DNA from 3 places in the Janthinobacterium sp. 1L-D-8-B-C4 genome. Region 3 is predicted to be linked to each of the others. Evidence: predicted binding sites of a transcription regulator. Region 3 holds the regulator's gene; each other region holds the start of a gene.
What was found. The regulator LexA, encoded in region 3, represses DNA repair genes until DNA is damaged. The targets are predictions, from matches to a motif close to ACTGTATNNNNATACAGT.
Positions count from the first base shown of each region.

Region 1: the regulator LexA is predicted to act here: its motif matches at 5,384-5,401, upstream of imuA (translesion DNA synthesis-associated protein ImuA).
Region 2: the regulator LexA is predicted to act here: its motif matches at 3,572-3,589, upstream of AC0Z42_RS19260 (VRR-NUC domain-containing protein).

Region 1 covers NZ_JBXAVX010000006.1:137,391-147,557, reverse strand. The annotation lists gene AC0Z42_RS12815 (M61 family metallopeptidase) at 1-188, shown strand, start outside; gene AC0Z42_RS12810 (glutathione S-transferase family protein) at 252-887, shown strand; gene AC0Z42_RS12805 (hypothetical protein) at 910-1,260, shown strand; gene AC0Z42_RS12800 (hypothetical protein) at 1,339-2,148, shown strand; gene AC0Z42_RS12795 (alpha/beta hydrolase family protein) at 2,159-2,932, opposite strand; gene AC0Z42_RS12790 (Y-family DNA polymerase) at 3,228-4,724, opposite strand; gene imuA (translesion DNA synthesis-associated protein ImuA) at 4,654-5,364, opposite strand; gene AC0Z42_RS12780 (putative Na+/H+ antiporter) at 5,581-6,846, shown strand; gene AC0Z42_RS12775 (extracellular catalytic domain type 1 short-chain-length polyhydroxyalkanoate depolymerase) at 6,849-7,994, opposite strand; gene AC0Z42_RS12770 (PRC-barrel domain-containing protein) at 8,175-8,822, shown strand; gene hrpA (ATP-dependent RNA helicase HrpA) at 8,950-10,167, opposite strand, start outside.
Region 2 covers NZ_JBXAVX010000011.1:139,894-150,060, reverse strand. The annotation lists gene AC0Z42_RS19265 (ATP-dependent DNA helicase) at 1-1,885, opposite strand, end outside; gene AC0Z42_RS19260 (VRR-NUC domain-containing protein) at 1,861-3,528, opposite strand; gene AC0Z42_RS19255 (MFS transporter) at 3,711-4,934, shown strand; gene AC0Z42_RS19250 (helix-turn-helix transcriptional regulator) at 4,931-5,572, shown strand; gene phaP (TIGR01841 family phasin) at 5,667-6,275, opposite strand; gene AC0Z42_RS19240 (hypothetical protein) at 6,382-6,585, opposite strand; gene AC0Z42_RS19235 (ATP-binding protein) at 6,587-8,836, opposite strand; gene AC0Z42_RS19230 (winged helix-turn-helix transcriptional regulator) at 8,937-9,365, opposite strand; gene AC0Z42_RS19225 (SDR family oxidoreductase) at 9,478-10,167, shown strand, end outside.
Region 3 covers NZ_JBXAVX010000006.1:311,069-321,235, forward strand. The annotation lists gene folC (bifunctional tetrahydrofolate synthase/dihydrofolate synthase) at 1-908, shown strand, start outside; gene AC0Z42_RS13510 (SPOR domain-containing protein) at 933-1,964, shown strand; gene AC0Z42_RS13515 (CvpA family protein) at 1,984-2,472, shown strand; gene purF (amidophosphoribosyltransferase) at 2,510-4,033, shown strand; gene AC0Z42_RS13525 (cystathionine gamma-synthase family protein) at 4,142-5,383, shown strand; gene lexA (transcriptional repressor LexA) at 5,450-6,088, opposite strand; gene rpsF (30S ribosomal protein S6) at 6,365-6,754, shown strand; gene priB (primosomal replication protein N) at 6,772-7,071, shown strand; gene rpsR (30S ribosomal protein S18) at 7,098-7,388, shown strand; gene rplI (50S ribosomal protein L9) at 7,416-7,871, shown strand; gene AC0Z42_RS13555 (replicative DNA helicase) at 8,008-9,393, shown strand; gene AC0Z42_RS13560 (DUF47 domain-containing protein) at 9,486-10,112, shown strand; gene AC0Z42_RS13565 (anion permease) at 10,155-10,167, shown strand, end outside.

The DNA.
Region 1 (10,167 bases), 170 kb from region 3:
CCAAGCTGCTGAAAGCGGCCATCAAGGCCGCCAAAGACAATAGCGAGCCGATCAACTTGCTGGTGAAAAAGGGCAAGCAATTCCAGACGGTGGCGCTCGACTATCACGGCGGCCTGAAGTATCCGCAACTGGAACGCATCGCCAACACGCCGGATCGCCTGAGCACCATCTTGCAAGCGTTGAAATAAGGCTGGCGTGCGCTGGCCGGCGCGACGCCGTTTTAAGATGGCACAGTATTCCACCAAGGAGAAATGATGATCACGCTCTACACCTGGACCACACCCAACGGCCGCAAGCCGATTATCCTGCTCGAGGAATTGAGCATTCCCTACCGCATCGAGACGGTCAATATCGGCGAAGGCCAGCAGTTCACGCCCGAGTTCCTGGCCATTTCGCCCAACAACAAGATCCCCGCCATGGTCGATGAAGGCGCCGAGGGCGGTGCCTTGCCGCTGTTTGAAAGCGCTGCCATCCTGATTTACCTGGCGGAAAAACACCAGCAGTTCCTGGCGCCATCGGGTGCCGCGCGCTACAAGGCGCTGGAATGGCTGAGCTGGCAGATCGGCGGCCTGGGGCCCATGCTGGGCCAGCTGGGCTACTTCGAGCGCGCCGAGGAAAAGTCCGAGCAGGCGTTGAAACGTTTCCGCGAGGAAGCTGAAAGATTGCTCAACGTAATGGAAAAGCAGCTGGCCGCCGCGCCCTACCTGGCCGGCAGCGAGTATACGATTGCCGATATCGCCGCCTACCCGTGGGTGCGCGCCGCCGAAGAGCGCCTCAAGGGTGCGCTGGGCGCCCGGCTTGAAGCGAGCCCCGCGCTGCAGCGCTGGCTGACCCTGGTGGGCGAACGCCCGGCCGTACAGCGCGGCATGGCGCTGCCCAAAGTCTGATTGATTGGTGTATGCTGACACTATGAACAATGATACCGACATCCAGCTCAGCGGCCCTTTCAAGGCCACCGACGGCTCCGGCCGTGCCCACGACATCAAGGCCATCCGCATCTTCGACGAAGGCTACGGCATTATCGACGTCTATGTCGATTTTTCCGCCCCGCTCGAAGCGGGTGCCTACAAGGACAAGACCCTGGTCGGCCATATCCTGGCGCGCCTGCGCAGCCTCGGCTACGTCGGCCCCGACTTCGGCCATGGCGACCTGGGCCTGCAAGACAAGAAACTGATCGTGCTTGAAGCACCGGAAGAGTTCTCCGCCTTTGCCGCCAGCAAGGGCTGGAAGGATCTGTCGGCCGAATTCGACGACGAGTAATCCGTTTCCCACTCCACTGCGCCGCACCCGCTTTTTGCCGGTGCGGCGTTTTTCATCACGCCATCACTATTGATCCCCATGCTCCAGTTCTTCCAGCGTCTCTGCGCTTTGCCCGTCTTGTTACTATTATTATCAGGCTGCCAGCAAGCCGATATGGCCAAGACCATGGATGAAGTTGTGCCCATGCAAGACAAGCAACTAGCCATGCATTACAGCGAACTGCTGCGTGAAAAAAAGCTCGAACTGATCGGCAACGCGATTGACCCCGGCAGCAATGGCGAGGCTGTCACCAACAAACTGCCCGAGCTGAGCGAGATTTTTCCTGATGGCGAACCCAAGTCCATCAAAGTGATCGGCTATCATCGCTTCGAGCAGCCGGGTGCTCCGCAACTTCTCAATATCAGCCTGGAGTATGAATTTTCCGACAGATGGATACTCAGCACCATCATGCTGAAAAGATATGGCAACAATGTCACCGTCACGGATGTGGGCGTGATACCGCAAACGACATCGCTGGAACAGCAGGCTGACTTCAGCTTGCACGACAAGTCAGTACCCCACTATCTGATGCTGTGCATGGTGGCAGCCATCGCGCTGCTGACACTGTCCGCGCTGGTGCTGTGCCTGCGCAGCAAACTGCGTGGCAGGAAATGGCCGTGGCTGCTGTTCATTATCGTCGGCTTCGGCAAACTGGTGCTCAACTGGGGCACCGGACAATGGCTGTTCATGCCGTTTTCCGTGCAATTATTCAGTGTAGGCGCGCAAAGCGGCCTCTATATGCCCTGGTTATTTACCGTCGCCTTGCCAGTGGGCGCGATCGTGTTCCTTCTCTACAGAAAAAGGCTGCTCGCGCCGGCCAGCGAGGCCGCCGTACCAGCAAGCGAGTGACCCTGCTACCTCATGCCGCAGGCGCGGCCTGCAGATAGCGCGCGCTCCAGGCCGCGATTACGTTGGCAACATACGCAGCATCATCGCGCCCGGTCAGCAGATGATCGGCATCGTCGAGCGAGACAAAGCTTTTCGGGTGTTTCGCGGCCGTGAAAATATCCATCGCGTTCGACAGGCTGACGGTGGTGTCGTTCGGCGCGTGCATCACCATCAGCGCACGGCGCAGGCCGGCGATGCATTCCTTCAGGCTGTGGCTGCCCGCATCGTCGACGAATTGCTGGCGGATGCGAAACGGCCGCCCTTGCAGTTGCACCAGCGCCTCGCCATCGGCAGCGATCTGCTCCAGGTGCGCACTGAACATGCGCGTCACGTAGGCAGGCGTGCTCGGTGCTGCCAGGGTGACGATGGCGGTCGCTTCCGGCACTTGCGCGGCGGCCGCCAGCACGGCCGCCCCGCCCAGGCTATGACCGATCAGCAATTGCGGCGCAGCATGCTTTGCGCGCAAGAAATCGGCGGCGGCCACCAGGTCGTCGACGTTCGAGGAAAAATTGGTGGCGGCAAATTCGCCTTCGCTGGCGCCCAGTCCCGTGAAATCAAAGCGCAGCACGGCGATGCCATGTTCGCTCAAGCCTTGCGCAATGCGCCGCGCCGCCAGCACATCCTTGCCGCAGGTAAAACAGTGGGCAAACAGCGCATAAGCGCGGATCGCGCCATCGGGCGCATCGAGCCGCGCCGCCAGCAGATGGCCATGCGCGCCAGGAAAGTCTTGCCGGGTGGATTTCATAAAGTGTTGATCAAAAGCTGCCGGACATGCCGGGCGATGGAGCATTGTAACGCTGCTGGAGCAAGCATGTTTCTAACCACAAGCACGCCCGCAAAACGTATTGAAACCCAGTCGCCTGCACAGGCATCTCGGGCCAAGCGGGCCTGAAAAACGTCGAGGGCAAGGCGCAGCGACGAAGACAGTACGACGAGTACGGCGAGGAGCTGCAACGCCGCCATCGGCGTTTTCTCAGGCGCGCGTCTCCGGCCAGCTGTTTTCAAGCCTTTACTACACCTTGCTCTTAGTGATATGCAATTCAACTGAACAAGCCATGCAAAAACCAGCGCGGCGCTTCTTCCGCATTGCCTGCAATGCGTTCGCGATAAACCCAGTAATGGGCGTGATCGAGCCCTTCGGCAATAAAATAATCGCGCGCCTGCGACTGCCCCCACCAGCCGGCCTCGATGCGTTCGGCCACCGACACCATGCGCAAGGGCGAGCCATAAAATGGCCGGTGTTCGCGCATCAAGAGGGCGATGGGCTGGGCCAGCAGCCAGCCCGGCCGGGGCATGCCGGGCAGGCCCGGCGGCAAGTCGGGCACGGCGCTTTTGGCGGGGACTCGGGCGGGCACGGGCAGCCAGCGGTTGGCCGCTTCGGGCCGGTAGTCGGCTTGCGGCATGGCCTGCAGCACATTCTCCACGCCCAGGCGCGCCACCAGCAATTGCATCAGGCGCTGGCGTTCCTGCGGCGTGCCGCCCGGCTCGGGAAACAGGCTCTCGCTGGGCGGCGCCATCGCCTGCACTTGCGGCGCAGACAAACGCAAGCCGATCACGGGCGCGTCGAGCGTCACTTGCGCCAGCCGCTCGCGCAGCAAGCGCACCAGGTGTTCATCGCGCCAGACCGCCTCGCCCAGCGCCAGCACCAGCACGGTCGGCGGTTTTGCCACCCTGCCCCGTTCGTGTATCAGCAGCAATTCGATGCGTTCGACGGCCAGTTGATGCGCACATAGCCAGCCTGTCATTTGCTGCAGCAAGCGGCGCGCGCCGAACAGCAGCGCGTCGGCGTGCTCGACCCGGTCGAACAGTTCCAGCGCGGCGCAAAAGCTCGGCGGCGCGGCGATCCAGACGAACAATTCGGTGCCGTGGCCGTGGGCGTCGTCGAGCATATCGAGCAAGGGCCGGCCGCAGCGGCGCTGCAGGCCAGGACGTGGCAAACGGCGCAGCTGCCCCAGCGTGTGGCAGCCGATGCCGTCGAACCAGTCCAGATTAGCGCGCGCCGGCGGCAGCAAGGCGCAGGGCAAACGGTCAAGCTGGCGCACCAGGCTGGCCATGCCCAGCGCGCGCCCTGATGTTGCGCCCGCCTTTGCAAGCCCTTGCGCCAGCAGCCAGGCGCCGCGCGCTGTCGGCGCGCACGACAGCACAGCCGTATAGCCAAGTGCGCGCAAACTGGCCTCGATTTGCCGGCACAGCGCGCGCACGCCACCGAACAGGCGCAGGCTGGCGCCGGCGTCAACCAGCAAGGTGGCTTCTTCGGCACTGGCCACCTGCGGCGAATATTGCAGCAGCGCCAGCGCCACCTCCTGCAGCGCCTGCGCTTCCAGTTCCGATGAGCGTGCATGCACGCGCGCCTGCGGCGCCAGCATCAGGACGCCGGCGCGGCGCATGCCCGGCTTGACGCCGGCTGCGCGCGCCAGCGGCGACAGGGCAATCACTTGCTCCTGCTCCAGCACCACGCACAAGGTGTCAGCCGACCAGTTCGGCAAGAACACGTCGAGCGGGAGCCGGGGCAGGCAGAGGCCGATCCAGAGGCGCATGACGCTGCAGTAAAGAAGGAGGTTGCAAGGGCAGGAACAGCGGCGCATCGCGCTGCGGTCCCCGGCGTTTGATAAAGCCGATATCGATGCCGCCGGCGGCCGGCCGTACCGACAGGCGCAGCGGCGCCGGCGAAGCATCCTGCGCGCCATGCAGCGGGCGCAGCATGAAAAACAGGGTGTTACCGCCCTGCGCCGCCAGGTGCAAGCGGCGCAGGCTCTCGGCGCGCACCTGGCTTTGCCAGAACAGCAGTGCGCCGCAACTGCCGCTGCGCAAGATGTTTTCCGCCGCCCATAAGGCATCCTTGCTGCTGGCGCTGCGCAGCCACAGCAGTTGCGACGGGTGCAATCCTTGCGCTGCCAGCGCCAGCGCCTGCGGCGGATGGGGCGGCTGCAGCAGCACGATGGGCAAGCCCGGCAATTGCGCCAGCGCCGGCGCCAGCAGCCGCAATTCGCCGCTGCCGGCCTGCTGCACCAGCAGGTCGACCAGGCTGCCGGTGGGCCAGCCGCCGCCCGGCAGCTGCGCCGACAAGGCGGCAAAGCCCGTGTCGATGCAGCGCACCGCGCCCTGTCCCAGCTGCGAGGCGCGCCACAAGGACGGATGCAAGGCTTCCGGCGAGGCCATCAGTTCGGAATGTTGCATGAAAGTACCTAAGTAAAATACTGTATAAATATACAGTACTATTCACAGGCCATTTTGGCAAGGATTATCTGTCTGTCCATGCCCTGCAAGCCGCCGCGCAGGCCGCTTCGCGGTGTCGAAAAACACTGTTATTGCCCACGATTGCTGTACCATGAGCGCTCTCCTTACCGTCCGGTATTGCACCAGGCGGCTTCACATTTATCAAGGAAATCACATTTGAGCACCATACAATTGATCAGCGCCGTCATCTTCGGCCTCGCCCTCGTCCACACCTTTGCCGCCAAGACGTTTGACCTGCTGGCCGACCGCCACCCGCGCCATGCAGGACTGTTCCACCTGCTGGGCGAGGTGGAAGTGGTGTTCGGCTTCTGGGCGTTTATCCTGATTATCGCCATGGCCTTCGTTTCCGGCAGCGACGCGGCGATCAGCTATGCCGAGTCGCGCCATTACACGGAGCCGCTATTCGTCTTTGTCGTCATGGTGGTGGCCGCTTCCCGCCCCGTGCTCGACGCCGTGCAGCGCCTGTTGAAAGGCGTGGCGCGCGCCCTGCCGTTGCGTACCGAGCTGGCGCTGGCGTGGCTGGGCCTGGCGCTGGTGCCGCTGACCGGTTCCCTGATTACCGAGCCGGCCGCCATGACCCTGGCCGCGCTGATGCTGGCGCCGCAAATCTTTCGCCAAGGCATACCCGAATGGCTGAAATATGGCGCCCTGGGCGTGCTGTTCGTCAACGTCTCCATCGGCGGCACGCTGACCTCGTATGCGGCGCCGCCGGTGCTGATGGTGGCCACCACCTGGAACTGGGACAGCGCCTTCATGGCCAGCCACTTCGGCTGGAAAGCGGCGATTGCCGTGCTGGTCAACGCCACCGGCGCCTGCCTGTTGTTGCGCAAGTATTTGCACAGCAATACGTCCGACATCAAACCGAAACCGGGCGCCGTCGAGCCGCCAAAAGTGCCGCTGGCCATCAGCCTGGTGCACCTGGCCGTGCTGGCCGGCGTGGTGGCGCTGGCCCATCATCCGGTCTTGTTCCTGGGACTGTTTTTATTCTTCCTCGGCTTCGTGCAGGCGTATGAACGCTACCAAAACCCCTTGATCCTGAAGGAAGGCCTGCTGGTCGGCTTCTTTCTGGCCGGGCTGGTGGTATTGGGCGGCATGCAGCAATGGTGGTTGCAGCCGATTGTGTCGAGCCTGAAACCGCTGGCGCTGTTCTTCGGCGCGCTGGGCCTGACAGCGATTACCGACAATGCCGCCCTGACTTACCTCGGCTCGCTGATCGCCGGCATCAGTGCGGAAGCCAAATACATGCTGATGGCGGGCGCGGTCGCCGGCGGCGGCCTGACCGTGATCGCCAATGCGCCGAACCCGGCCGGCGTGGCGCTGTTGCGGCGCGGCTTCGACAGTGAATCGATCGGCGCGCTGGGCCTCCTGGCCGGTGCCCTGCCGCCGACCATGGTGGCGGCACTGGCCTTCCTGCTGCTGTAGGTCTACAAGCGCCGCTGGTGGCGCGCAAAAAAGTCCAGCAGCAGCTTGCTGGCGTCCGGCCCCGCTTTGGCATTGAATGGCAGGCTGGCGTCGCCACCGCTCCAGGCATGCTCCAGCTGTTCGATCTGCGCCACGCGCAGCAGCAACTGCGTTCCCACCTGATAATCATGCAGCGCGTAGCCATGCGCGGGATTGCGGCTGCCCGCCGTACCCGGTGGCCAGCGTTCGGCCGTGACCTGCGTCGTGGCCGGCATGCGATTCAGGCGGATGCTCTGGCGCACCAGCTGAGTCTGGTTAATCGGCCGCACCACATTGTCCTGCTGGCCCTGGATCAGGATGGTCGGCAGGCCCGGAAACAGCGGCTGGCGCGCCAGCACTTCGTCGATGGCGCTGTCGACCCGCATCGCCGCGCCATGCTGCATCACATGCATGGCGCCGATCAGGCTGTGGCCGGCGCCGAACACAGGCCCCGAATGCAGGCCGACGGCGGCAAACAGCTGCGGATGGTTCAGCGCCACGATATGGGCCATGCCGGCGCCGGCGGAAATGCCGCAGATATAAATGCGCGTGCGGTCGACAGGGTAACGCGCGGCCACCTGCGCGATGGCGCCGACGATCAGGCCGACGTCGCCGCCACCATCCTGGGTCAGCTTTTCATACCATTTCCAGCAGCGCCGCGCATGCGAGCGCAGCGACTGCTGCGGGTACAGCACCGCATAACCCTTGCGCTCGGCCAAGCGATTCATGCGCGTACCTTCGGCAAACTGCGTGGCGCTCTGCTCGCAGCCGTGCAGCATCACCAGCAGCGGCCGGCCTCGCGTGCGCATGGCAACATTGGGCGCCTTGTCGGGCAGATACAGATAATACGGCAGGCGCCGGCCCGGCAACTGCCCGGGCTCCCCCAGCGGCGCGTAGTGCGACGCCAGCCATTTTCCCGGCGCGGGTGCGGCCCGCTTGCGCACGCGCGGCGGCGCCAGGGGTGCTGCTGCGGTGGCGGTGGCGGCCTTGGCCGGTTTGCGCCGTGGCTTGGAAGCAGGCTTGGCCACAGGCGGGCCGAACAGCACCTTGGCCAGCCTGGTGGCCGTGCGCTGCTGCGTCTTGCCGACACGCAGCAAGCCGCGAAGCCATGTGGTAGCGGGTTTAACCATGATGGCACAGCCTCCTGATTCGATACCATAGAGTACCGCACTTGCCGCACGACACCGTAGGATCCTCAGCTTTTAAAAGTTCCCCTGACACAATTGAGCTAGCTCAAACGCCGCCAAGTCACCATGCTTAATCTGGATGCTCACCGCGCACTTCCATCCACTTCAACTGGAGAAAAAACCATGAGCTATCTGGACCGCGACATGCTGGGCATGTATCGCAACGACACCGGCCCCGGGCCGGCACTGATGGGTGCCGATACCCTGATCGGCGACGATGTCTACAACCACAGCGAAGAGCAACTGGGCGACATCAAGGAAATCATGCTCGACATGCGCAGCGGCCGGATCGCCTATGCCGTGCTGTCCTTTGGCGGCGTGCTGACCCTGGGCGAAAAGCTGTTTGCCGTGCCTTGGGAAAAGCTGACCCTGGACACCATCAACAAGCGCTTCATGCTGGACGTGGACAAGGAACAACTGAAAAACGCCCCCGGTTTCGACAAGGACAACTGGCCCGACATGGCCAGCGACGCCTGGAATGACCAGATGAACCAGTTCTACGGCACCACCTCGCGCTATGGCATGGGCGACATGAGCAACATGGGCAATATGGGCAACCTGGGCGGCAGTCGCATGTCATCAGGCAGCGACCTGCGCGGCGGCGCCAGCCTGCAATCGGGCACGGGCGGCAGCATGAGCGGCTCGTCGATGTCTGGCTCGTCGATGAGCGGCAGCCGGGCCGGGACCGGGACCGGGACCGGTAGTCTCCAGGATGACCTGGGCTCACGCTCGTCGCTCAGCGATGACGATGAGATGAACCGGCGCAGTTGATCAAGCCACAGGGGTAGCGTAGGTCGGATTAGGCGCAAAGCGCCGTAATCCGACACCACCGTGACGTCAACAATGTTGTCGGATTACGCGAGGCGGAGCCTCGCTAATCCGACCTACGCGACGTCGTCTATCGCTGCATCGACTCCCATACTTTCTGCAGGCGCTTGGCCGACACCGGCATCGGTGTCCTCAGTTCCTGCGCAAACAGCGACACGCGCAGTTCTTCCAGCATCCAGCGGAAATCGACCAGTTTCGGGTCGGTATTCTTGCCGGCCTGGCGGTCTTTCGCCTGGCGCAGATACGGTGCGGCGGCCGATTGCCATTCGGCCATGAGCTTGGTGTCGCGGGCGGGGTCGGCGCGCAGTTTTTCCAGGCGCACATTGATCGCTTTTAAATAGCGGGGAAAATGCGACAGCTGCGTGTACTCGTTTTCCGTCAGGAAACGCTTGTGCACCAGGCCTTGCAATTGCGCCTGGATATCGGCCGCCGCCGGCGCCGCGATATTCTGCAGGCGCTTGGGCAGGCCATGGTATTCCGTCAGCACTTGCGACAGCAAACGGGCGATTTCATTGACCAGCAAGACCAGGCGCGACTTGCCCTCTGCCTGGCGCTTGGCAAACGAGGCGGCGTCCAGCGGCAGCGGGTCTTGCAGGCAGGCGATGTCGATCGCCTTGTTGATGATCTGTTCGCGCAATTCTTCCTGCGAGCCCAGGGCCATGAACTGCATGCCCATCTGCTGCAGGCCGGGAATGCTTTTCTCGACGAACTTGATCTGCTCCTTCATCTGCAAGGCGAACAGCCGGCGCAGGCCCACCTTGTGCGTGCGCGCGGCAACAGTCGGGTCATCGAACACCTCCAGGTCGCAATGCGTACCCTTGTCGACCAGCGCCGGAAAGCCGATCAGGGTCAGCTTGCCCTGCACGATTTCCAGCAGCTCGGGCAGTTCGCCAAAGGTCCAGCCCGTCAAACCCATATGCTGGGCGACGCTATTGCCCGCTGCAGGTGCAGCCGTACCCTTGGCCGGCGCGCCCCCCTTGGCTGGCGCCGCCTGCGCCTGCGACTGCAAGCGCGCGGCAACCTGGCTGCCGGCCACTTTGGCGCCTGGCGTACCGGTGCCGGAGACTCCCGACACCTCGGCCAGTTTCTGGAAACTCTGGCGCGCCTGGCCGCCGAATTCGGCCTGCAAGGTAGCCAGGTTGCGGCCCATGTCGAGTTGCCGGCCATGCTCGTCGATCACCTTGAAATTCATGAAGTGATGGGCAGGCAGGGTTTCCGGCTTGAAGTCGGTAGTCAGCACATTGATGGTGATCTGGGTGCGGATGTCCAGGATGATGGCGTCTATCAG
Region 2 (10,167 bases), on a different contig from region 3:
GTTGCTGCCAGATGGGAACTTGGGGAAAGTGCTGAGCAAACAGGGTGGCGGTTTTTTCCATGTAGTCGAAGCTGCTGAAAAACGCCAGGTAGTTGCCCGGTGCTGCCGCATATTGCGTGGCCATCAGCTGGACGATGGGCAACAGGGATGCGGCGCGGTGCTGGTAGCGCGTGGAAATATTGTCGGCCACGCGCACGGCCAGCTGCTCGGCCAGGAACGGCGACTCGACGTCGACCCAGGCCGTGCCGGGCGGCATGCCGAGCGTATCGTTGTAGTAATTCCAGGGGCTCAAGGTAGCGGAAAACAGTGCCGTGCTGTGGCTGGCCTCGAAGCGCGGCTTGAGGAAGGGCGCCGGCACGATATTGCGGATGCAGATGGTCGAGCCAGTCGCCGTCTTGCTCACATCGAACAGGGAATGGTCGCCAAAGCTTTCTGCCAGACGGTTGATCAGCAGCACGTCGAAATAAAAGCGCTGCAAGTCTTCGTCCAGCGAGGCCGCATGCTCGGCCATATGGTCGCCGATGGCGGTGGCTAAGCCCTGCAGCGCGCCGAAGAATTTTTCCGGCAAGGCGGCATGCACCAGGTAGTCGTCGGTTTGCTCCTTGAACAGGGCGTTCCACTGGCGGTTGAGCCGGTCCAGCGGCTTTTTCAAGGGCTCGGGCGCGAACTTGCGCAGGCCTTTCAGCTGGATGTGTTCGAGTTCGGCAGTGTACATGCCGCGCGCGCGCGACACCATATTGTGCGCTTCGTCGACCAGCACATTGACCTTCCAGTCGTGCGCCAGGGTCATGCCGTACAGCATGGCGCTGAGGTCGAAATAATAGTTGTAGTCGCCGATCACGACATCGCTCCAGCGCGCCAGTTCCATGCCCAGGTAGTAGGGGCACACGCCTTGCTGCAGGGCGATGGCGCGCACCGCTTCCTTGTCGAGTATCAGGCCGCTGGCCAGCGCCACTTCGCGCGCCAGCGGCAGCCGGTCGTAGAAGCCGCGCGCCAATGGGCACGAGTCGCCATGGCAGGCCTTGTCCGGATGCTCGCAGGCGCTGGTTTTCGCGCTCAGCTCCAGCACCCGCAGCGGCAGCAACGGCGCGCTGTTTTTCAGGATGGCGCAGGCGTCGAGCGCCATCTGCCGGCCCGGCACCTTGGCGGCCAGGAAAAACAGCTTGTCGAGGCCATGCGCTGCCGTGGCTTTCAGCATCGGAAACAGGCTGCCGACGGTCTTGCCGATGCCGGTCGGCGCTTGCGCCAGCAGGCAGCAGCCGCGGTTGCTGGCCTTGTACATGGCTTCGGCCAGCTGGCGCTGGCCCGGGCGAAAGCCGGCATGGGGAAACGCCATCGCCGTCAGTTGCCGGTCGCGGCTGTCGCGGTGCGCCAGTTCCTGCTCGGCCCACTCCAGGAACAAGGTGCAATGCTGCTCGAAGAAGAGGCGCAGCGCTTCGCTGGTGCACTCTTCATGCAAAATGGTTTCCTTCTGGCTGGCAATATCGAAATACACCAGCGCCACGCGCAGCATCGGCAGGTTCAGTTGCTGACACAGCAAATGGCCATAGATGCGCGCCTGCGCCCAGTGCAGCTGCCGGTGGTTGGCCGGCATGATGGAAAGGTCGCCGCGGTAGGTCTTGATTTCTTCCAGCTGGCGCCGGGCCGGATCGTAGCCGTCGGCGCGGCCGCGCACATGCAGCGGACCGAAGTCGCCGGCCAGGCTGATTTCACGCTGGTAATCGTCGTCGCGCCGCCCTGTGACGGTGGCGTGGCCGGCGATGCCTTCCTGCGCCGTGGGCGAGGGCGTAAAGCGCAGGTCCAGGTCGCCCACCTTGGCGGTAAACTCGCACAGCGCGCGTACGGCAATGGTGTATTTTTTCACGCCGCCACCGCCTGCGACCATTGCAGATAGCACACGGAAACCGGCATCGCATGCTGGGCGCAATAAGCGATCCAGCGCTGCTGGTTGTCCTGCAGGCGGTCGCCCGGTCCCTTTACTTCGATCATGCGGTAGCGCTGTTCGGCCGGCCAGAACTGGATCAGGTCGGGAAAGCCCGTGCGGTTGCTTTTAATGTCGAGCAAGATGCGTTCAAACGCCTTTTTCAGGTGCGCGGCCGGAATGCAGGCCAGCGCCAGTTCCAGCAGCTCGCCATCAAACACCTGCCAGCTGACGAATGGCGACACGATGCCGTGCTTGGCGTCGTATGTGGCGCGCATGCTGGCGCGGTAGTCGCCATTGTCGAGCTGCCCCAGGCAGGCCGTAAAGTCGTCGAGGCGGCGCGCATGGAAGTCGGCGCTGTGCAGGTCGGCCGGGCCACGGTGGAACGGGTGGAAAAAGGCGCCCGGTATCGCCTTGAAAATGGCATGCCAGCAAAGCAGGCCAAACAGGGAATTGATCAGCGTGTTTTCCACGTAATAGACCGGCGCGTCGTCCTGCATCAGGTGCTGCTGCACCACGCCTTCCACATGGCAGCTTTCTTGCGGGAAGGGCAGCAGCAGATCGATGCGCTCGACCGGCGCCGCTGGCGTGGCCGCCTGTTTCGCGTGGCCCAGTTTGCGCCGCAAGCGGGGCGCCATGCGCAGCAGCAACTGGCGCTCGGCTTCGCTTTCCGGCGCCTGCAGGGCGATCGTCAGGCGCTCGTAGGCGGCGCCCGGCTGTTCATCTTTTTCCAGTACGCGTATGGCCCGTCCGCGCGCGCCCGGATAGCGGCAATCGGCATAGGCGCGGTAGGCGGCGGGCCAGTCCTGCGATTTTTCCAGCTGCTGGGCGATCTGGAATTGCAGCTTGTCGCGGCGGCTGGCCAGCCAGGCGTTGCCGGGGTCACAGGCCAGCGCGGCCAGTTCCTGCAGCACTTCGTCGGCAGGTGCGGGCGCAGCCTCGTCGTTGAAGCGCTCGCGGCACTGGTGCAGTACTTCATAGTGGGCAATATCCTGGCGCGTGCGAAAGCCACGCGAAGCGAGTGAAAACTCGACTTTTTCATATTGATACACGCCCAGGTCGGACAGCACGAATTCCGACCAGTCCTGGTGATAATTGCCGAAGTAAATCAGGCGCAGCCGGTCGCACAGGGGCTGGTTGCAGATGCTGTAGAGCACATCGTTCGAGGCCGGATACCAGGCGGAAAACGGCTGTTCGCCGGCATGCTGCTCGCGCAGTGCTGCCAGCTGTTCCGTCTTGCGCGCGGTTTTCAAGGGCCCGGCCATGCAGAACACCTGCTGCAGTTCGGGTTTCAGCAGCAGCTCGAACAGGGTGTCGATATCGATGGCCGGGTCCGCCACCACCCAGCCGGCGGCCAGCAGGGGCAGGGCGGCTGCGCGCGTGTCGCCGATCTCGGCATAGTTGAGCTTGCTGGCGCGAAACAGACAACCCTTGCGCATCACCAGCCGCACGAACAGCGCGCGCGATGCTTGCGGCAGGGGCGCGAACTGCGCGATGAACTGCGTTTCTTCCTCGCTCAGCAGATCGGCATAGCGCTCGCTGATCCAGTTCAGCACGCCCTGGAAGTTTTCCAGATAGTACAAGGGATTGTCCAGGACTCTCAACATGGTGGGGCAGGCAGGCTCTTTGATGTTACTTAGATATGGTTTTACTGTGTTTATATACAGTTTAAACCCTGGCGGCCTGCTTGCCCAGCGTTTTCCGTACCGCGCAGCACCGGCGTTGCGCCAGTCATTATAAATAATCAAAAATGTTTACTTATTGTCGGGAGGGCCGTATATTCTGGCGTATGAAAAATGCTATCCTGATCACCGCCGCCTGCATGCTGGCCCTGCTGTCGACCATCGGCGCGTCCTTGCCGTATCCAATATTGCCGCCGCTGTTCGCCGCCGAAGCACCGAACGCCTTCAACAACTTCATGGGCCTGCCGTCCAAGCTGCTGTTCGGCCTGGCGCTGACCATCAATCCGCTGGGCCTGCTGATCGGTTCAGCTTTGCTGGGGCCGCTGTCGGACCGCTATGGCCGCCGCCCCCTGCTGATGCGCACCGCTGTCGGCGCCGCCATCGGCCATGCGATCACGGCCTGGGCTCTGGTGATCCAGTCCTATCCGTTGTTTATCGTCGCGCGCTTTATTACCGGCCTGCTCGAAGGCAATGGCGCCGTGGCGCGCGCCATGCTGGCCGACCAGTTGCAAGGGCCGCTGCGCCTGCGCGCCATGTCGTGGCTGAACGGCGCCTTTTATCTGGGCTGGCTGGTGGGGCCGATCCTGGCCGGCGCCACCTTGGTGTGGGGCGTGACGGTACCGTTCTGGATTGCCGCCGGCGCACTGATGCTGGTGGCCGTGCTGGTGGCCATCGGCTTGCCGCGCGAAACGCCGTCGCTGCTGACCACCTCATGGTGGCAGGTGGCGCGCGACCGCCATTCGCTCAACCTGCTGCGCCACGAGGAATTGCGCACGCTGTTCATCGTGCAACTGGCATTGACTTGCGGCGTGGCCAGTTTCTATGAGTTTTATCCGCTGTGGCTGGTCGAGACGGCCCACTACAACGCGCAGGCGATTGCCTGGGTCAATGTGGGCCTGTGCGGCACCATGACGATTACTTCGCTGCTGGCGGGCGGACCCAGCCGCCATGCGCCCTTGCAGCGCGCAGGCTGGTATGGCTGCGGTATCGCGCTGGCCATCCTGGTACTGGCAGTCGGCAATATCTGGGTCGGCATAGCCGCCATCGTCCTGTTCGGCATCCCGAACGCGCTGTACAACACGGTGGTCCAGGGCTGGTGCGCCGAGCGCTTCAGCGCCCACGGCCAGGGCGCCGTGATGGGCTTGCTGTCGACCACCTTCTGCATCGCCAATATCGTCGTTGCGCTGGGCGGCTCGCTGCTGATCCTGATCGACACGCGGCTGGTGCTGATCGTAGGCGCCCTGTGCGCGGCCTGGTCGGCCTGGCGCATGAACCGCTGGCGCCGTCACCTAAATGCCACCGATGCGCCGCAGCTGAAGGCGGCCGCATGAGTGTCACCGTGGCTACCTCGGAGCAGACGCTGTTCCTGCTGAAAATGCGCGGCCCGCAGACGGCGCAGCAACTGGCGGCCTTGCTCGATATCACCTCGATGGGGGCGCGGCGCCAGCTCGAAGCGGCGCATGGCAAGGGCCTGGTGGCGTTCGAGGACGTGGCCGACAAGGTGGGCCGGCCGTCGCGGCGCTGGTCGCTGACGGACGCCGGCCATGCGCGCTTTCCCGACCGCCACGCCGACCTGACCCTGGAACTGATCACCCAGGTGCAACAGCTGTTCGGCGACGAAGGCATGGACAAGCTGATCGCCGCGCGTGAAGCGAGTAGCGAGGCGGCGTATCGCGCGTTAATCGATGACGCCGCGCAGTTGTCGGACCGCGTGGCCAGCCTGGCCGTCGCCCGCGATGGCGAAGGCTATATGGCCGATGCCGAACCGCAGCCGGACGGCAGCGTGCTGCTGGTGGAAAACCATTGCCCGATCTGCGCGGCGGCGACGTCGTGCCAGAAATTCTGCCGCTCGGAACTAGCGGTCTTCCAGCGCGTGCTCGGCGACGATTGCACGGTGGAGCGCAGCGAGTATCTGCTGGAGGGGGGAAGAAGGTGTGTGTACCGCATAACCCCGGTAAGGGTGGCGTAGGTCGGATTAGCGCTTGCGCGTAATCCGACAACACCACGGTCATGGTCAACGATGTTGTCGGATTACGCGGCTTCGCCGCTAATCCGACCTACGCTTATTTCTTTGCTGCCTTGGCCGCTTTCGGCGCCACTTTTTCAGCCGCTTCCTGTACGCCTGCCGTTGCCTTGTCCGACGCCTGCGCTACCTGCGCCGAGGCCTTGGCGATCTGTTCTTCCACGGTTTTCACGGCCTGTTTGGTGGCCTTGGTGACTTGCTCGTAGCCGAGAAAGGCGTTGTCGATGGCGGCCTTGACGATGGCGACGGCGTTTTCCGAGCCGGGCGGCACGTTTTTCGTCACGTCGTAGATCAGTGCGCTCAGATTGCTTTTCGCTTCGGCCACGTGGGCTTCGGCGGCGGTGGTGAACTCGGTGTGGATATCCTTGATGATGTCATCGAGCTGCTGCTTGTAGGCCTTGGCGCCTGCCACACCCGGTTGCAGCTGTGCGGCGGCGGCTGCCATGGCCGCTTTCGGATCCTTGGCCTGGCTGATTTCCTTGCCGGCCGCGATACTGTCTTCGACGCCGGCTCTGGCGGTGGCCATGTTCAATGCCAGCACCTGCTCCACGCCCTGCACCGCCTTGGTGGTGAGGGTATTGAAGGTCATCAGCTGGAATTCAAACAGGGCCTTGGTGGCCGATGCGAATTGTTCGGGATTGGTAAACATGTGGTCTCCTCGGTTTGAATAGATACGTTTTATCTTCCAATACTCTTCGGCACTGCATTGCCATCGCTTGTTGTCAAGCCGGTTGCCCCGTGTTGTTATGCACCCATTATTTAACAAGCGCCGGTTTTTCGCAACGGCTATCTTTGTACGGTCCCGAGGCCCGTTCCCAGCCGAAACCCAGGGTCGACTGGGCGCACGACAAGGTGCCGTCGACCTTGCTGCGCCATTTGTACCAGGGTGCCGGCGCGGCCGTGGCCACCGTGCAGGCCGCCAGCAGGCCTGCCGCGATCAGGTGCTTCATCGTGCTCATTTCATTCTCCAGCGACAGGGCCGGCCTGCGGCGCGACAGCCGGCAGGTGCAGCGTAAAGGTGGTGCCGGCTGCGCTGCTGGCGACATCGATATGGCCGCCAAGCACGCCGGTGACGATATTGTGCGCCACATGCAGGCCCAGGCCCGAACCGCCCGAACCGAGCCGGGTGGTAAAGAAAGGGTCGTAGATGCGCGCCAGGTCGCCGGCGGCAATTCCCGCGCCATTGTCGGCAATTGCGATGCTGATCATTTCGCCGTCAGGGCTGGCGCGCGCCGTGATGCCGATGGCGCCGCCGCTGCGTCCTTCGAAGGCGTGGCGCACGCAGTTTTCCACCAGGTTGCTCAGCACCTGGCCCAGCGGCCCGGGGTAGCTGTCCATCGCCAGCTCCGGCGCCACATCCTGCGCCAGCATGTGGCCGGCGCCCTTCAGCGTGGCCGACAGCGGCAGCATCAGTTCGGCGATGAACTGGCGCAGCAGGAAGTGGCGGCGCTGCGAACTGGCGCGGTCGACGGCGATCTGCTTGAAGCTCGACACCAGGTCGGCCGCGCGCTGCAGGTTGCGCAGCACGATGGCGTCCGCTTCGCCGGCCTGTGCCAGGTAGGCTTCCAGCTCCGAGCGGCGCAAGCCGTCCTGCAGGCCCGCTTGCAGGGCCTGCGTGCGTTCGGCCATGGTGGTGGCCACCACCAGGCCGTTGCCGATCGGCGTATTGAGTTCATGCGCAATGCCGGCCACCAGCGCGCCGAGGGCGGCCAGCTTGTCGCGCCGCACCAGTTCATGCTGGGTAATCGACAGGTGTTCGAGGGCGGCCGCCAGTTCCCGGTTGACCTGTTCCGATTGTTCATTGGCCAGTGTCAGCGCGGCCGTGCGCCGGGCCACCAGGTCTTCCAGGTGGACCCGGTGGCGCTGCAATTCCTGTTCGTGGCGCATGCGGGCGATCGCGATGCCGGCCAGGTCGGCGGCAACATCGATCAGTACCAGTTCCTGCGGCACGGGGCTGCGCACCTCTCGGTAATACATGGCGAACGAACCCAGTACCTTGTCGTCCGGGCCGAAGATCGGCTGCGACCAGCAGGCGCGCAGGCCGAATGCGGCGGCCATGCCGCAGTAGGGCGCCCACAGGGGATCGTGCTCGATGTCGCTGACGACCACCGCCTCGCCGAGGAACATGGCGGTGCCGCAGGAGCCGACGCCGGCGCCGATCTCCACCCCGTCGAGCAGCTCCAGGTACTCGCGCGGCAGGCTGGGGCCGGCCACGCTGTGCATGCGCCGGCCGTCTTCATCGAGCAGCATGACGGAGCAATACACGCCGCGCGACTGGGCTTCGATCAGCAGCAGCAGGCGATCGAGCGTCGGCACCAGCGGCGCACCCTTGGCGATCATTTCCAGCAGCGCGTTCTGGCCCGCGCGCAGCGCTTCGGCCAGGTTGCGTTCGGTCAGGTCGATAATGCGCGCATGCACCAACTGGCGGCCCGGCACCGACAGGCGCATCAGCCGGATTTCACAGGCGATGGCGTGGCCGTCGCGGTGGCAGCAATCGGCGCGAAAGACCACAATCTTGCCTTGCAGGGTGTCGCGCATTTTTTCCTGCAGCAGCGCTGTCGAGGCTTGTCCATCGGCCTGCCGGCTGGGAAAGACGTGTTCCATACCGCCTTGCAGCAAGGTTGCCAGCGGCATGCCGAACAGCTTTTCGGCCAGGTGGTTGGCATCGATCAGCAGGGCATTGTCGATGTCGAACAGCAGCACCGCATCGGGCGAGCCGGCCAGGATCGAGTGGTAATTGACTTCCAGGGTTTGCGGATGCACGGGGCGCGGCGGCGCGGCGGCAGGCTCGCTGACGGCGTCATTTTTATGCGCCTTGTGCAGCGCCAGTTCCATCAGGATTTTTTCTGCCACGTCGCGCGCATTGAAGGGCATCTTGATGTAGTCGCTGGCGCCGGCGCCCACGCTGCGGCCCTGTTCTTCGGCGCTGGGCGAAGACGACATCAGCAGCAGCGGCACGCCATGGCGCTCGGCCGCATTGCGCAGGCGCAGGCAGGTGGCGCCGATATTGCCGCCGGCCAGCGCCGCGTCAAGCAGGATCAGGTCGGTGCCGCCGGCGGCCAGTTCCACGCCCGCATCGATATCGCCGGCTACGCCCGTGCCCAGGTTATGCCGGTCCAGCACATACAGCAGTTCGCGCATATCGCTGGTGGCGCTGCTGACCAGCAAGACCCTGGCCCGGCCGGCGATGGAGGAAATCAACTGATTCATGGTGTGGCAATCATGACGCCTGTTCGTGGGCCTAGTATTACATCAAGGCTAGTCACTGTAAATGTTCCACTGGTAACAAAAAGCAATACTCGCTGGCGCGTCAAGCCGCTTGTTCCGCTGGCGCGGCCTGCGCCAGGTCGGCGCGCGCCTGTTCGATGCGCGGGTAATTGTCTTCGATCCAGTCGACCAGCACGGCCAGCCTTTCGGCTGCCTCGCGCCCTAATGGCGTCAAGCTGTATTCCACCTTGGGCGGTATCACCAGATAGGCCTGGCGCAGCACGAAGCCGTCGCTGCACAGGGCGTCGAGGGTTTGCGCCAGCATTTTTTCACTGACGCCGCCCACTTCGCGGCGCAGTTCGCTGAAGCGCCGCGTGCCGCTCAGCAGCAAGACCAGCACCAGCACCGCCCAGCGGCTGGTGAGGTGGCTGAGCACGCCGCGCGAAGGGCAGGCGGCCGCCATCAGATGGGCGCTCTGGTTCTGTTTGGCCAGCGCAGCGCGCATGCTGGCGCCCGGTATGTCTTCGGTCATGATAGTCGGCCTTGAAAAAAGAAACTCCATACTTACCAAAAGGTACGTACTTACATTTCGTAAGTGGTGAGGCTATTATAGATTTTTCTTACCCAACAACAAAGGATTTATCATGATCGTCATCACCGGCGCCACAGGCAAGCTGGGCCAGCACGTTATCGCCAGCCTGCTGAAAACCGTTCCTGCCAATACCATCATCGCCGCCGTGCGCAATCCGGCCAAGGCCGCCAGCCTGGCCGCGCAAGGCGTGCAAGTGCGCCAGGCCGACTATAACGACGGCGCCAGCCTGGACGCGGCACTCCAGGGCGCGACCAAGATCCTGTTGATCTCGTCGAGCGAAGTGGGTCAACGCGCGCAGCAGCACCAGAACGTGATCGATGCGGCCAAGCGCGCCGACGTGGCGCTGCTGGCCTATACCAGCGTCTTGCGCGCCGACACCACGCCGCTGGGCCTGGCGGCCGAACATGTAATCACCGAAGCGGCGATCCGCGCCTCAAGCGTGCCGTTCAGCTTCCTGCGCAACGGCTGGTACCTGGAAAATCACACCGAACACCTGGCGCCGGTGCTGGAACACGGCGTGGTGCTGGGCGCGGCGCAGGACGGCCGTTTCTCGTCGGCCGCGCGTGCCGACTATGCAGCCGCAGCCGCAGCCGTATTGACGGCGGCTTCGCCGAAAGAGATATACGAGCTGGCCGGCGACGACAGCTTTACCCTGAGCGAGTACGCGGCCGAAGTGGCGCGCCAGTCGGGCAAGCAGATCGTCTACAAGGACTTGCCGCAGGCTGACTTCAAGGCGGCATTG
Region 3 (10,167 bases):
CGCACGCGCAGCTCGACGTGGCGATCCTGGAAGTGGGCCTGGGCGGGCGCCTCGATGCGGTCAATGTGATCGACGCCGACGTGGCCATCGTTACCAGCGTCGATATCGACCATACCGATTACCTGGGCGACACGCGCGAGGCGATCGGTTTTGAAAAGGCCGGCATCTTCCGCGCTGGCAAGGCGGCCATCTGCAGTGATCCGGTGCCGCCGCAATCGTTGATCGATCATGCGACGGCGATCGGCGCCGACCTGTGGCTGATGGGCCGCGACTTCAATTATTCGGGCGACAAGCAGCAGTGGAACTATGGCGGGCGCGAGCAGCGCCGCAATTCGCTGGCCTACCCGAGCCTGCGCGGCGCCAATCAGATCCTCAACGCCACCGCCGTGCTGGCGGCGCTGGAAGTGCTGAAATTGAAGTTGCCGGTCGGCGCGCAGGAAGTGCGCACCGGCCTCGTGACGGTGGAGCTGCCGGGCCGCTTCCAGGTGCTGCCTGGTCGCCCCAGCGTGATTCTTGATGTGGCGCACAATCCCCATGCAGCCTCGGCGCTGAACCAGAACCTGGGCAATATGGGCTTTCACCCTTATACCTATGCCGTCTTCGGGTCCATGCTCGACAAGGATATCGATGGCGTGCTGGCCGCGATGAGCGAACACGTCGATCACTGGTGCCTGACGGGCCTGCCTTCGCCGCGCGCGGCCAGCGCTTCCGAGCTGGCGGCCAAGGTACAGATCATGCTGGAAGACAAGCCGGATAGTGGCGATCATACGGTGTCCGTATTCGATGATCCGGCACAAGCTTTTGCAAATGCAATGAGCCGGGCGGGTGAGAATGATAGAATTGTGGTCTTTGGTTCTTTCCTCACCGTTGCCGGCGTGATGAAGGCCAGGAAATCCTCACTTCACTGAAACGCACTCGACTGAAAATGACGCATGGGCTTGTTCTCGAAACTGTTTAAAAACAAGCAAGAATCCTCTGGCGAAGACAGCGGCTTTTATGTTCCTGGCGAAGCGCAGTCGCCGACCCGCAAGCGCGCCGCCAATACCTCCGGTGGTGGTGGCCGCCGTGCTGGCCGCGATGCGCCCGATCCGGCCTTGCCGGAAAAGAAACGCGCGCGCCGCCGCCTGATCGGCGCCATCGCGCTGGCCCTTGGCGTGGCTGTCGGCCTGCCGATGCTGCTCGATTCCGAACCGAAGTCGCCCGTCAACGATATCGCCATCGATATTCCGTCGAAAGAAAAAGTTGCTGCAGCGCCTGCGCCGGTGCAAGCGGTACCGGCGCAGGGCGCGGCCAACAATGGCCTGGACCAGTCCGAGGAAATCGTCGATACGCCATTGCCGGCCAGAAGCAAACCGACGCCGATGCCAACGCCGGTTCCCGCCACCGTGGTGGCCGCGGCCGAACCGGTCAAGCCGGCCTATGTCGAGCCGAAGCCGACGTATGTTGAGCCGAAGCCGGTGAAGGTCGAGCCCAAGGTCGAACCGAAGCACGAAACAAAACCGGAGCCGAAGGTCGAGGCCAAGGCCGAGCCGAAGCGCGAGCCCAAGGTCGAGCCCAAGCCTGAACCGAAACATGAAGTCAAGCCGGAGCCGAAGCCTGAACCGAAACCGGTCAAGGTGGAAAAATCGAATGACGATGCGGCGCGCGCGATGGCCATCCTGGAAGGTAAACCTGCGGCCAAAGCGGAAGCCAAGCCGGTTGCCAAAATGGAGGAAAAATCGTCCGATAACGATGGCGGCCGCTTCGTTGTGCAGGTCGCCGCGCTGGCAACGCAGGACAAGGTCGATGAACTGCAGGCGAAGTTGCGCGACGCGGGCATCAATTCCTATACGCAAAAAGTGTCCAGCGCCGGTGGCCAGCGCATCCGCGTGCGCGTGGGGCCGTTCGGCAGCCGCGACGAGGCGGAAAAGACGCGCGCCAAATTGCAAAAGCTGGGCCTGGGCGGCAGCCTGGTGCCAGCATGATGCCAGTGGGCCAGGCGGCGTGACGATTTTCGATTATCTGGTGTTGTTCGTGCTGGCCACTTCGGTGCTGATCAGCATGATGCGCGGCCTGATCAAGGAAATCCTGTCGCTGGTGAGCTGGGTGGTGGCGTTTGTCGCAGCCAACGCCTACGGCGCGACCCTGGCGAAATTCCTGCCGGCCGTGATTCCTGGCGAGGCCGTGCGCCTGCTGCTGGCCTTCGTGATTCTGTTTATCGGCGTACGCATCCTGATGGGCTTGCTTGGCATGACGATCGATGCGCTGGTCAAGGTAACCGGGCTGAGCCTGGCCGACCGGATGCTGGGCAGCCTGTTCGGCGCGGCGCGGGGGCTTGTAATTGTGCTGACCACCGTCATCTTGTGCGGCATGACCTCGATTCCGCAACAGCCGTTCTGGAAGAACGCCTTGCTCAGTCCGTTTGCGGAGCAGGGTGCGCGCATCATCAAGCCTTATCTGCCTGCCGCCTACGCGCAGCATGTGAAATTTTGATCTTTTTAAATCAGTAGCACAGTTACAGGAGCACACCATGTGTGGCATCGTCGGCGTCGTTTCCCATCAACCTGTCAATCAATTGCTCTATGATGCGTTGTTGCTCTTGCAACATCGTGGTCAGGACGCGGCAGGGATTGCGACCAATCACAGCAGTATGTTTTCCATGCACAAGGCCAATGGCCTGGTGCGCGACGTCTTCCGTACGCGTAACATGCGTTCGCTGCAAGGCAATTCCGGCATCGGCCACTGCCGCTACCCTACCGCCGGTTCGTCGAGCGAAGAAGAAGCGCAACCGTTTTACGTGAATGCGCCGTTCGGCATTACCCTCGCGCACAATGGCAACCTGACCAACTGGGAACAGCTGAAACAGGAGATGTTCAAGAACGACCGCCGCCACATCAATACCGATTCCGACTCGGAAGTGCTGCTGAACGTGCTGGCCCATGAAATCCATCAGGCCACCAGCGGCCTGGTGCTCGATCCTGAGGCGATCTTCAAGGCCGTGACCGTGCTGAACCGCCGCGTCAAGGGTGGTTATGCGGCCGTCGCGCAGATCGCCGGCGTGGGCTTGCTGGCCTTCCGCGATCCGCACGGCATCCGTCCTTTGTGCCTGGGCATCAACGAAAGCGAGCAGGGCACCGAATACCTGATCGCCTCCGAATCGGTGGCACTGGAAGGCATGGGCTTCCGTTTCGTGCGCGATATCGCGCCGGGCGAAGCGGTCTTCATCGATGCTGACAAAAAACTGCACAGCCAGCAATGCGCCGACAACGCCAGCCTGAACCCATGCGTGTTCGAATTCGTCTACCTGGCGCGTCCCGATTCCGTCATTGACGGTGCCTCGGTGTACGCCACGCGCCTGAAAATGGGCGAATACCTGGCCGAAAAGATCCGCCGCGAACTGCCCGAAGGCGGCATCGACGTGGTCATGCCGATTCCCGACTCGTCGCGTCCGGCCGCCATCCAGCTGGCCCTGGCGCTGAACATCGAGTACCGCGAAGGCTTCATCAAGAACCGCTATATCGGCCGTACGTTCATCATGCCGGGCCAGGCGGCGCGCAAGAAGTCGGTGCGCCAGAAGCTCAACGCGATTCCGTCCGAATTCAAGGACAAGGTCGTACTGCTGGTCGACGACTCCATCGTGCGCGGCACCACCAGCCGCGAAATCGTGCAGATGGCGCGCGAAGCCGGCGCCCGCAAGGTGATCTTCGCTTCGGCCGCACCACCGGTGATCTACCCGAACGTCTACGGCATCGACATGCCGACGCGCGATGAGCTGATCGCCTATGGCCGCACCACCGAAGAAGTGTGCCGCGAAATCACCGCCGATTACCTGGTCTACCAGGATATCGACGACCTGAAGCAGGCGATTGCCGACGTCAACCCGGCCCTGACCAACTTCGAAGCGTCGTGCTTTGACGGCGTCTACGTGACCGGCGACGTCTCGCAGGACTACCTGGACCGCCTGGAATATGCGCGCCACAATCCGAAGGCGGCAGCGCCCGAAGACACGCCGCGTTCCCAGCTGAACCTGAACCTGGCGACTACCGAAGCATAAGTAACCTGCCCGGCCTGCGCCGGGCTTTTTTTGGGGTCAGACCTTCAGGTCTGACCCCGGCATTTGCCTTGGGGTTGCGCGGCAAATCGAATATCCGGAATTTCATCGATGACCACCAAAAAAACCTACGGCTTTACCACCACCATCCTGCATAACGACCGCCGCAAGGGCATCGAGCACGGCTCGCTGCACAAGCCCGTGCATACTTCGGTTGCTTTCGGCTACAGTGACGCGCGCCAGCTGGCGTCCGTGTTCCAGGGCAAGGAGCCGGGCTTTCGCTACGGCCGCCAGGGCAACCCGACCGTCTCCGCACTGGAAGACAAGGTCAACCAGATGGAAGACGGTGTGGCCACCTTGTGCTTTGCCACCGGCATGGGTGCCATCGGTGCCGTTGTGCAATCCTTGCTGCGCGCCGGCGACCATGTGGTGTCGTCGGCCTTTTTGTTCGGCAATACCAACAGCCTGTGGCAGACGGTGACGGGGCAGGGCATCGGCGTGTCATTCGTCGACGCCACCGAAGTGGCTAACGTGGCCGCCGCCATCACGCCGCAAACGCGCATCGTGTTCGTTGAAACCATCGCCAACCCGCGTACGCAGATCGCCGACCTGGCAAAGATTGGCGAGCTGTGCCGCGAGAAAGGCATCCTGTATATCGTCGACAACACCATGACCACGCCCTACCTGTTCCGCCCGAAAGCGGTGGGCGCCGGCCTGGTGATCAATGCGCTGACCAAGTCGATCGGCGGCCACGGCAATGCGCTTGGGGGCAGCCTGACCGATACCGGTGTGTTCGACTGGACGCAGTACCCGAATATTTTCGAGAACTACAAAAAGGCGGCGCCGAAACAATGGGGCATTGCGCAGATCCGCGCCAAGGCCTTGCGCGACTTCGGTGCCTCGCTGGGGCCGGAAGCGGCGCATCATATTGCCGTGGGCGCCGAAACCATGGCCTTGCGCATGGACCGCACCTGCTCGAACGCGCTGGCGCTCGCTACCATGCTGCAAGCCGATCCGCGCGTGGCGGCCGTGCATTACCCGGGCCTGGCGTCGCACCCGCAGCACGCGCTGGCGTCCGAGTTGTTCCGCAGCTACGGTTCGCTGTTCAGTTTTGAATTGAAAGACGGCATCGACTGCTTCGATTTCCTCAATCGCCTGAACCTGGCGATACCGGCCAGCAACCTGGGCGACACGCGCACCCTGGTGATACCGGTCGCCCATACGATCTTCTACGAGATGGGTGCAGAACGCCGCGCCAGCATGGGCATTGCCGAGTCGCTGATCCGCGTTTCCGTCGGTATCGAGGATGAAGCCGACCTGCTCGATGATTTCAAGAGCGCGCTGGACGCGTAAACGCCTTCGGCAATAAAAAGGGCCGCAACAGCATTGCTGTGGCGGCCCTTTTTCACGTGCAGCAGTTTAATGCCAGCTGCGCATCAGGCCGACTGCCAGGCCTTCCAGGGCAAACTCGTCTTCCGGCGTCACGGTAATGACCTTGAAGTCGGGGTTTTCCGGGAACAGTTCGATCAGGGTGCCGGTTTTCTTGTAGCGCTTGACGGTGACTTCATCGCCGATGCGGGCTACGACGATCTGGCCGTTCTTGGCACTGTCGACTTTTTTTACGGCCAGCAGGTCGCCGTCCATGATGCCGGCGTCGCGCATCGACCAGCCGCGCACTTTCAGCAAAAAGTCGGGCTTGGCCGAAAACAGGGCCGGATCGACGTTGTAGCTCGCTTCCAGGTTTTCCTGCGCCAGGATGGGCGAACCGGCGGCCACGCGGCCGATCAGCGGCAGCGACATCAGCAGCGCGGCAGGCACCTTCGGCAGCGCCGGCTCGGCAAGCGAGGCGCCGATCAGGCGGATGCCGCGCGAGGTGCCCGGCGAAATCTCGATGGCGCCCTTGCGGGCCAGGGCCTGCAAATGCTCTTCGGCTGCATTGGCCGATTTGAAACCCAATTCATTGGCGATTTCGGCGCGGGTCGGAGGAAAACCCGTGTTTTCAATCGCGTCCTTGATCAGGTTCAGGATTTGTTCTTGTCGTGCTGTCAGCTTGATCATGGATGGTGGGTGCATAGTGAAATGCTGTCTATATGAACAGTCTGTATTTTTGTACAGTATCGCCGACTATGCAAGCGACTTTCGGCATTTTCGGCCGATTTCGATGGAAAAAGTCGCGCGCGAAGCAAAAATGCTGCGCTGGCGGGCGTTGCAGGCGCTGCATGGCAAGCAATGGTTGAACGGATTGCAAAAGGCGGTTATAATCTTCGGCTGACCTTCCCACACCCGTCTTGACGCCGGGGTGGGCGATTATCAATCCGACCTGAAGGAGTTTGCATGCGTCATTATGAAATAGTCTTTATCGTCCATCCGGACCAGAGCGAGCAAGTGCCCGCGATGATCGAACGCTACAAAGCCAGCGTAACCACCCGCGGCGGTTCGGTTCACCGCGTGGAAGATTGGGGCCGCCGTCAAATGGCTTACTCGATCCAGAAACTGCCTAAAGCACACTACATCTGCCTGAACATCGAATGCGACAACGAGACCCTGGTCGAGTTGGAAACAGCATTCAAATTCAATGATGCCGTGTTGCGTCACCTGACCGTTAAAATGAAGAAAGCTGAAACAGCTCCTTCGCCGATGATGAAATCGGTACAACGCGAAGATGCGGCCAAAAGCCACCGCACCGAAGCACCAGCAGCCGCTCCAGCCGCAGCAGCAGCCTGATTGACCAGGATCGTGCGCTGAACCAGTTACAAGTTACCGCCATCATTGCCGAGCGCGAAATATTGCGCTATACCCCGGCAGGGTTGCCGATCGTGAATGCAGTATTGCAGCACAGTTCGCAGCAGATGGAAGCCGGTATCGCCCGTTTGACCGAGTTTGAACTTGCCGCGCTTGCCGCTGGCGAAATCTCAGGCCGGTTCAGTCAGGCAAGCTTGGGCGGGGTGTATCAGTTCACGGGTTTCCTGGCCAGGAAAAGCCGCAACAGCAAGAGTTTGGTGTTTCACATCATTGATTTTAGTGCAGTCAGTTCTGACTAGCGCAATTTTAGATACAGGAGCCTAGAATGGCATTCGGTAAAAAGTTCGACAAAAACAAGCTCAAGCTTAAAGAAAAACGCAAACAGCAAAACCCACTGTTCAAACGCAAGAAGTTCTGCCGCTTCACCGCAGCACACGTTGAACAAGTTGACTACAAAGACGTTGACACGCTGAAAGACTTCGTCCAAGAAAACGGCAAGATCATGCCAGCACGCCTGACCGGTACCAAAGCGCACTACCAGCGCCAAGTTGACACCGCAATCAAGCGCGCTCGCTTCCTCGCGCTGCTGCCATACACCGATTTGCACCACGCTTAATCGGTCAGATATTCCTGGAGAAGAACTATGCAAATCATTCTGTTAGAAAAAGTTGTTAACGTCGGTAACCTCGGCGAAGTCGTCAAAGTCAAAGACGGTTACGCACGTAACTTCCTGATCCCGCAACGCCTGGCCCGTCGTGCTACCGCTACGGCGATCGCCGAATTCGAAGTCAAGCGCGCTGAACTGGAAAAAGCTGCTGCCGCCAAACTGGCTGCATCGCAAGCCCAGGGCGAAAAACTGAGCGGCCTGACCGTTCAAGTTGCTCAAAAAGCTGGCGTCGATGGCCGTCTGTTCGGTTCTGTCACCAACTTCGACATCGCTGAAGCGCTGACCAAGCAAGGTTTCGCTGTTGAAAAAGCACAAGTACGCATGCCTACCGGCCCGCTGAAAGTTGTTGGCGAGCACAACGTTTCGGTTGCCCTGCACACCGACGTGGTAGTGGAAGTGGTGATCGCTGTGGTACCAGACGCAAACGCGTAAATCGTTTGCAGGCCTCGGCCTGCAGCATTGCCGCAATTGGAAAAGCCGGGTTCGCCCGGCTTTTTTGTGGCCTTTTTTTCCGTCATTTTCAGCCCTTTATTTTTGCCCGCACGCCGAAGCGGGTATAATTCGCGCCATGAACGCCCCCTCAGATCCACAACTGGATTCCCTCCGCATACCGCCGCATTCGATCGAAGCAGAACAGTCCGTCATTGGTGGTCTGCTGCGCGATAATGCCGCGTATGACCGCATTGCCGATTTCATGCATGCGGATGATTTCTATCGCTATGACCATCGCATCATCTTCGAGCAAATCGTCAAGATGGTGAACGCCTCGAAGCCGGCCGATGTCATTACTGTTTTTGAAACCCTGACCCAGCTCGGCAAGGCCGAGGATGTGGGCGGACTCGCTTACCTGAACGCGATGGCGCAAAACACGCCGTCGGCAGCCAATATCCGCCGTTACGCCGAGATCGTGCGCGACCGCGGCGTGCTGCGCAAGTTGATCACCGTGGCCGACGATATCTCGGGCACTGCGTTCAGCCCGCAAGGCAAGGAAGTCAAGCAGATGCTTGACGAAGCCGAATCGAAGATCTTTGCGATTGCCGAAGAAGGCGCGCGCGGCGCGCAGGGCTGGACCGCGATCCAGCCCTTGCTGACGCAAGTGGTCGAGCGCATCGACGAGCTCTACAGCCGTGACAACCAGAGTGAAATCACCGGCGTGCCGACCGGTTTTATCGACCTCGACCGCATGACCTCCGGCCTGCAGCCGGGCGACCTGGTGATCGTCGCCGGCCGCCCGTCGATGGGCAAGACCGCGTTTTCCGTCAATATCGGCGAGAACGTGGCGATCGACAGCGGCTTGCCGGTGGCGGTGTTCTCGATGGAGATGGGCGGCGCCCAGCTGGCCATGCGTATGCTGGGCTCGGTCGGGCAGCTCGACCAGCACCGCCTGCGCACCGGCCGCCTGAACGACGAAGACTGGCCGCGCCTCACCAACGCGATCCAGAAGATGAACGACGCCCAGTTGTACATCGACGAAACGCCGGCGCTGAACTCGATCGAGTTGCGCGCGCGTTCGCGCCGCCTGTCGCGCCAGTGCGGCAAGCTCGGCCTGATCATCGTCGACTATTTGCAGCTGATGTCGGCCAATTCCCCCGGCGACAACCGTGCCACCGAGATTTCCGAGATTTCACGTGGCCTGAAAGGCTTGGCGAAAGAACTCGGTTGCCCGGTGATTGCGCTGTCCCAGCTGAACCGCTCGCTGGAACAACGTCCCAACAAGCGTCCGGTGATGTCGGACTTGCGCGAATCGGGCGCTATCGAGCAGGATGCCGACGTGATCCTGTTCATTTACCGCGACGAGGTGTACAACCCCGACTCGCCCGACAAGGGCACGGCCGAGATCATTATCGGCAAACAGCGTAACGGGCCAATCGGCAGCATCCGCCTCACTTTCATGGGGCAGTACACCAAATTTGGCAATTACAGTGGTGGCCTGGCGCTTTACCAAGGCGACTAACACAGCAGCACTGGCATTCCATCGGCCGCCCCCACTCACCGGGGCGGCTTTCTGTAGTAAATAACACGACTCAATGCTTAACGGAGAATGACATGTTTGGACGCTTGATGCCCACTGAGGGCAAGTTTTTTGAATTGTTTAACCAGCACGCGGAACTGTGCGTCAAGGGCGCAAAAGAGATGCTCGGCCTGATGACCAATTTCGACGACCTGGAAAACCGCGTGCATGCCATCGAGAGCATCGAGAAACAGGCCGACAAGGTAACCTACGCTACGGTTGAAATGCTGCACAAGACCTTCATCACGCCGATCGATCGCGATGACATCCATCAACTGATCACGCGCCAGGACGACATCCTCGACCTGCTGGAAGACGCGGCCCAGACCGTTTCCCTGTACGACCTGAAAGCTGTTACGCCGGAAGCCAAGCGCCTGGCCGAACTGGTGCTGGCCTGTACCGAGAAGGTGCGCGACGCCGTCGCCCTGCTGCACAATATGGACAACTCGCGCAAGATCGTCGCCATCTGCGAAGAGATCGACCGCCTGGAGTCGGACGCCGACCACGTGATGCGCGCCGCCATGTCCAAATTGTTCCGCGACGAACCGGACGTGCGCAACCTGATCAAGATGAAAGCGATCTACGAGCTTCTGGAAACCGTGACCGACCGTTGCGAAGATGTGTCCAATATTATCGAAGGCATCATCGTCGAAAACGCGTAAGCGTTGGGCCTGTCCTGAACCAGAATCGAAAAGAACATACCAATGACCATACAAA